3 regions of the Pseudomonas sp. GW821-FHT04C07 genome follow, and region 1 is predicted to be linked to each of the others. Evidence: predicted binding sites of a transcription regulator. Region 1 holds the regulator's gene; each other region holds the start of a gene.
What was found. Region 1 encodes sigma-54, which starts transcription at its own class of promoters, with help from an activator protein. Its sites were predicted from a motif close to ANTGGCATNNANNTTGCTNT; they were not measured.
Positions count from the first base shown of each region.

Region 2: a site for sigma-54 is predicted at 1,776-1,795, ahead of AC07UI_RS04875 (ammonium transporter). Genes of this name have one in related genera too.
Region 3: a site for sigma-54 is predicted at 1,626-1,645, ahead of glnK (P-II family nitrogen regulator). Genes of this name have one in related genera too.

Region 1 covers NZ_JBWKTM010000017.1:102,641-104,909, reverse strand. Annotated here, with positions in the region: gene hpf (ribosome hibernation-promoting factor, HPF/YfiA family) at 1-136, opposite strand, end outside; gene AC07UI_RS26040 (RNA polymerase factor sigma-54) at 213-1,706, opposite strand; gene lptB (LPS export ABC transporter ATP-binding protein) at 1,977-2,269, opposite strand, start outside.
Region 2 covers NZ_JBWKTM010000002.1:278,993-281,261, reverse strand. Annotated here, with positions in the region: gene AC07UI_RS04875 (ammonium transporter) at 206-1,540, opposite strand; gene AC07UI_RS04870 (FMN-binding glutamate synthase family protein) at 1,891-2,269, opposite strand, start outside.
Region 3 covers NZ_JBWKTM010000001.1:404,173-406,441, forward strand. Annotated here, with positions in the region: gene AC07UI_RS01925 (ammonium transporter) at 1-1,047, opposite strand, end outside; gene glnK (P-II family nitrogen regulator) at 1,081-1,419, opposite strand; gene AC07UI_RS01935 (accessory factor UbiK family protein) at 1,839-2,099, shown strand.

The DNA of each region.
Region 1 (2,269 bases):
GCTTTTCGACGGTCATCGTGACTTGCACATTGGTGATCTTGTCGAAATGCCTTTCCAATCGTTCGAGTTTTTCGCCGATGTAGATGCGCAGGGGTTCGGTCACTTCCAGTTGGTGTCCACTGATGTTGACTTGCATACAGCTTCTCCTTCGTTGCCAGTGCATAAAGCGGCAGGCAGAAATGCCTGCCACTGGAACGCTGTGGCGTGGCCCGTTACATCAAACGCTTACGTTCGCTCGAAGGCGCGATCCCAAGGGATTCGCGGTATTTGGCGACGGTGCGACGGGCTACCTGAATGCCTTGTGCCTCCAGTAAACCAGCGATCTTGCTGTCACTCAACGGCTTTTTCTGATTTTCCGCTGCAACCAGTTTTTTGATGATCGCGCGGATCGCTGTAGACGAGCATTCACCGCCTTCAGAGGTGCTTACGTGGCTGGAGAAAAAATATTTCAGTTCGTAGATGCCGCGCGGGGTATGCATGAATTTCTGGGTGGTGACCCGGGAAATTGTCGATTCGTGCATGCCGACCGCTTCGGCGATGTCATGCAGCACCAGCGGTTTCATCGCCTCATCGCCGTACTCGAGAAAGCCCCGTTGATGCTCGACGATCTGGGTGGCGACTTTCATCAGGGTTTCGTTGCGGCTTTGCAGGCTTTTGATGAACCAGCGCGCTTCCTGCAACTGGTTGCGCATGAAGGTGTTGTCGGCGCTGGTGTCGGCCCGGCGCACGAAACCGGCGTACTGCGGGTTGACCCGCAGGCGCGGCACGGATTCCTGATTCAACTCCACCAGCCAGCGTTCGTTGTCCTTGCGTACGATGACGTCGGGGACGACGTACTCGGCTTCGCTGGATTCGATTTGAGAACCCGGGCGCGGGTTGAGGCTTTGCACCAGCTCGATGATCTGCCGCAGTTCGTCCTCTTTGAGCTTCATACGGCGCATCAGCTGGCTGTAGTCACGGCTGCCAAGCAGGTCGATGAAGTCGGTGACCAGGCGTTTAGCCTCGCTCAGCCAAGGTGTTTTGGCTGGCATTTGACGCAGCTGCAGCAACAGGCATTCGCTGAGGTTGCGCGCACCGATACCGGCGGGTTCGAATTGCTGGATGCGGTGCAGGACGGCCTCAATCTCGTCCAGTTCGATGTCCAGTTCCGGGTCGAAGGCTTCGAGGATTTCCTCAAGAGTTTCGTCCAGGTAGCCCTGATTGTTGATGCAATCGATCAGGGTAACGGCGATCAGGCGATCAGTATCGGACATCGGTGCCAGGTTCAGTTGCCAGAGCAAATGACTCTGCAGGCTCTCACCGGCCGATGTGCGGGTGGTGAAGTCCCACTCGTCGTCATCGTTACTCGGCAGGCTGCTGGCACTGGTCTGGTAAACATCTTCCCAAGCGGTGTCGACAGGTAATTCGTTGGGGATGCGCTCGTTCCAGTCGCCTTCCTCGAGGTTATCCACCGTCGGGGCGGTTTCCTGGTAAGAGGGTTCCTGAACATCGGTATTGGCTTTCTGCTCGACGTTGTCGGCCAGAGGGTCGGCGTTATCGAAGTCGTCGCCTTCTTCCTGGCGTTCGAGCATCGGATTGGACTCCAGTGCCTCCTGAATTTCCTGTTGCAGGTCCAGGGTCGACAATTGGAGCAGGCGGATGGCCTGTTGCAGCTGCGGTGTCATCGTCAGCTGCTGGCCCATTCTCAAGACTAGCGATGGTTTCATGGCAGGGGCTTAACACCTTATTTGCCGGCGCACATGCGCCATCCACTACAGGGCGCCGAAGCGCCAAACATAAGCAAATTATATGCCTGAAACTGAAGTGTTTGCCTAGAGCGCGGTAACAATAAAAATTTACAGGGTCTCATTGCTACTGGCGCTCTGACTATTGGCTGAACACCTGAGGGCGCGTGTTTGCCTAAAGCGCGGTAACAATAAAATTTATAGGGTTTTATTGATAGCGGCGCTCTGACGACTTGCCCAACACCTCAGCGCTTACAGGCGGAACTCATGGCCCAGATACACTTCCTTGACCAGCTCGTTGGCCAGGATGGTGGCGGAGTCGCCTTCGGCGATCAGTTGACCGTCGTTAACGATGTAGGCGGTCTCGCAGATATCCAGGGTTTCACGGACGTTGTGATCTGTGATCAGCACGCCGATGCCCTTGGCCTTCAGGTGATGAATGATCTGCTTGATGTCTCCCACCGAGATCGGATCCACACCGGCAAACGGTTCATCGAGCAGGATGAACTTCGGTGCGGTGGCCAGGGCTCGGGCGATTTCCACGC
Region 2 (2,269 bases), on a different contig from region 1:
CTAATGCCAGTCAGTTAAGCGAACGCAGCCTTTGTAGGAGCAGCCGGTCGACGCTCGATTGCTCGCGATGGACCTGAGGGCGACGCGTTTATCCAGCAAACACGCGTCATCGTTAACGTCCATCGCGAACAAGCTCGCTCCTACACATACCCTTAACTGACTGGCATTGGGAACCAAGGCTACTCATCTTTTTTAACCTGCCGGATCACACGCTATAAGCACGCTCGTCATGCTCGGCCAGGTCCAGGCCCACTGTCTCGTTCTCGCCACTGGTGCGCAGGCCGATGCTCCATTCCAGTACCTTGAGGATGATCAGGCTCACGACAAAGCAATAGACGAAGGTGAAGCTGACGCCCTTCAACTGAGTCAGCACCTGACTAACGATATCCAGATTCTCGACATACCCGCCCAATGCAGGAGACGCGAAGATGCCGGTCAGGATCGCACCGACGATTCCGCCAATGCCGTGCAGGCTGAACACATCCAGCGAATCATCGTAACCAAGTTTCTGCTTCAACTGGCTGACGCCGAAGAAACATGCGGCCCCGGTGATCAGGCCAATCGCCAAGGCGCCGGCCGGACCGACAAAAGCACAGGCCGGGGTGATACCGACGAGGCCGGCCAATGCACCTGAGGCCGCACCGAGCGCGCTGGGCCGACCCTGGATCAGGGATTCGGTGAGCATCCAGCCGACGACCCCGGCGCACGCTGCCACCTGGGTGGTCAGCATGATGATCCCGGCACCGGTATTCACCGCGGCTCCCGAGCCGATATTGAATCCGAACCAGCCAACCCACAGCAGACCGGCGCCCATCAGGGTGAAACCGAGGTTATGCGGTGGCATCGCGACGTTCGGGTAGCCTTTGCGTTTGCCCAGTACCAGGCACGCCACCAGTGCCGCCACGCCCGCATTGATATGCACCGCGGTGCCGCCGGCGAAATCCAGTACCCCCCAATTGACCATCAAGCCGCCGGGGCCGCCCCAGATCATGTGTGCGACTGGCGCGTAGACAAAGGTGAACCACAGCGCCATGAACGCCAGCGCGGCGCTGAACTTCATGCGTTCGGCGAAACCACCGGCAATCAGCGCCGGCGTAATGATCGCGAAGGACATCTGGAACACGCTGTAGACGCCTTCGGGAATACTGCCGACCAGGCTGTCGTGGGTCATGTCGAGCATGAACACTTTGCTGAAACCGCCGATAAAGCTGTTCAGATTGACTTCACCGGCGACCATACCGGTCGCGTCGACGACGATGCTGTAGCCGTAGACCACCCACAGCACACCGATCACCCCGGCGATGGCAAGCAACTGAGTGAACACCGAGAGGAAATTTTTTGCCCGGACCATCCCGCCATAAAACAGCGCCAGGCCCGGAATGCACATCAACAACACGAACATCGTCGCGGTCATCATCCAGGCGGTGGTACCAGTGTCCAGGGTGACATCGGCCGCCGAGGCCAGAGGCGACAGGCACAGTGCCGCGAACATCAGCGTCAGCCGGGAGAAAGTCAGCCGTGAATCAGGGAATGGAATCATTGTCAGCAAGCTCCAGAGCAGGAAAATCGTCTAAAGGGGGCTGGCAGAGCAAGGAAAGTGCGAGGCCATGAGGCCTCGCGGTGCATACGGGTCTGTGCCCGCTGGGGGGTGGCGAGGGGCTAACCCTAATGCCGGTAAATTAAAAAATTCAGACTCAACGCATTCCCCGTAGCAGCTGGCGAAGCCTGCGTTCGGCCGCGAAGCGGTCGCAAATGGGGAGCGCGCGGTCTTTCTGAAAGAACGAATTTTGCCATTTTGCGAGCGCTACGCACTCGAACGCAGGCTACGCCAGCTGCTACGGTTCGCGTAACGTCTTAACTTACCAAGCCCTCTCCCCACAGGTTCCGCGTTTAGTATTGCTGCCCAGGAATCCACGAAGTCCCGGCCAACGGCACGCGGGCCATGGCGGCGGCTTCCACGGTCAAGGCCACCAGATCCTCAGGGTCGAGGTTATGCAGGTGCGACTTGCCGCAGGCCCGGGCCATGGTCTGGGCTTCGAGGACCAGCACCCGCAGGTAGTTGGCCAGACGCCGACCGCCCTCCACCGGATCCAACCGCTTGGACAGTTCGGGGTCCTGAGTGGTGATGCCCGCCGGGTCGCGGCCCGCTTGCCAGTCATCGTAGAAACCGGCGGCCGAACCGAGCTTGCGCAGTTCCTCGTCCAGACGTGGATGGTTGTCGCCCAGGGCGATCAACGCCGCCGTACCAATGGCCACCGCATCCGCGCCG
Region 3 (2,269 bases), on a different contig from region 1:
ATAACCCAGTTTGCGTTTCAGGGTGGTCGCGCAGAAGAAGCACACCACACCCGCCGCCAGACCGATAATCAGCGAACCCATCGGGCCGACCGTACCGGCCGCCGGGGTAATCGCCACCAGACCGGCAACCACACCCGAAGCGATACCCAGTGCGCTAGGTTTGCCGTGGGTCAGCCACTCGGCGAACATCCAGCCCAGGGCCGCAGCAGCGGTAGCGATTTGAGTCACCAGCATCGCCATGCCGGCAGTGCCGTTGGCCGCAGCGGCGGAACCGGCGTTAAAGCCGAACCAGCCGACCCACAGCATGGCGGCGCCCATCAGGGTGTAACCAAGGTTGTGCGGCGCCATCGGCGTGGTCGGGAAGCCTTTACGCTTGCCCAGCACCAGACAGGCCACCAGCCCGGCGACACCGGCGTTGATATGCACCACGGTGCCGCCAGCAAAGTCGAGCACGCCCCAGTCACCCAGCAGCGAACCCGGACCACTCCAGACCATGTGCGCAATCGGTGCGTAAATCAGGGTGAACCACAAACCCATGAAGATCAGCATCGCGGAGAACTTCATCCGCTCGGCAAAGGCACCGACAATCAGCGCCGGGGTGATGATCGCGAAGGTCATCTGATAAGTGACGAACACCGCCTCAGGAAACAGCGCCGTAGGACCGGTAATACTGGCGGGCGTGATGCCGGCCAGGAAGGCCTTGGCGAAGCTGCCGACAAACGAGTTGAAGTTGACGACGTTTACTTCCATGCCAGTCGTGTCAAACGCCATGCTGTAGCCATAAAGGAACCACAGGATGGTGACCAGACCGGTAATGGCAAAGCACTGCATCATCACCGAAAGAATGTTTTTGGAGCGAACCATGCCGCCGTAGAACAGCGCGAGGCCGGGAATAGTCATGAACAGCACGAGTGCAGTGGAGGTCAACATCCAGGCGGTATCGCCGGAGTTGAGGACTGGAGCCGCCACCGGATCTGCCGCCATGGCCAGGCTGGGCATTACGAGGGACAACAGGGCTCCTAGCCCTGCGAAATTACGCAGAGTCATATTGTTTTCTCCTGGGGCGTTGGGTTTGGTGGCTTAGATTGCGTCGGTGTCGGTTTCGCCGGTACGGATGCGAATAGCCTGTTCCAGATTGACCACAAAGATCTTGCCGTCACCAATCTTGCCGGTGTTGGCCGCCTTGGTTATCGCCTCGATAACCCGATCAAGATCCTTGTCGTCAATGGCGACATCAATCTTCACCTTGGGCAGAAAATCGACCACGTACTCCGCGCCGCGATACAGCTCGGTGTGACCCTTCTGCCGACCGAAGCCTTTGACCTCAGTAACGGTAATGCCCTGCACGCCGATCTCGGACAACGACTCGCGCACATCGTCCAGTTTGAACGGCTTGATGATGGCAGTGACTAGCTTCATGAAAACTCTCTCCCGAATTGGTGGACTTGCCCCAGGAAAACAAACCCGGCTCAAGTCTAAGCGCAGTGCCTGGCTTTGTAACGCATCGTCGGCCTGACACAGCCATCCCGACGCCAGCTAACCGCTCCTGACGAAACACTTCCCCGTTCCGCCCGGCGCACTGCATTCGTCACAGCGACTGCATCAGTGCATGGGTTACCAACGACTAAGCAGAAAGCTTGCCATCTCGTGAAAACCCATTGATTTCAATCCCTTGGCCGCTGCAGCAGGCGTCTGTTTACAACCAGCGCAACAGATACGCACAACAACAGTGCGCGATCGCCCGCCAACATGCGCGAAAAGCGTGCATCCCTGCCTGCACCATTGACTATAGACACTGCGTGATACACTGCCGACCATCAGTTTTCAGGACACCTCCCATGCTCGCGCCCAAAGATCTCCTCGACGCCCTGAGCGGCCACGCTTCCCGCCTGTTCAGCGGTGACACCCCGCTGCCACGCAACGAAATCGAAAGCCAGTTCAAAGCCCTGCTGCAAAGCGGCTTCAGCAAGCTTGATCTAGTGAGCAGAGAAGAGTTCGACAGCCAGATGGTGGTACTGGCGCGCACGCGCGCTCGGTTGGAAAGCCTGGAAGCGAAGGTGGCCGAACTTGAAGCGAAGCTAAGTCCGCCTGCTGAGTAACGCTCATCCCTGTGGGAGCGAGGCTTGCCCGCGATAAGGTCGGAACGACCTTCCGGCAATCTTGAAGCCCGCCCTACATCCAGGCTGATTCCTACAAAAACCACCACCGATTTCCGATTGCGCCGCTAGACCCGGGTCTCTACGCTCACCCCCAGCTGAACATTCAGCAC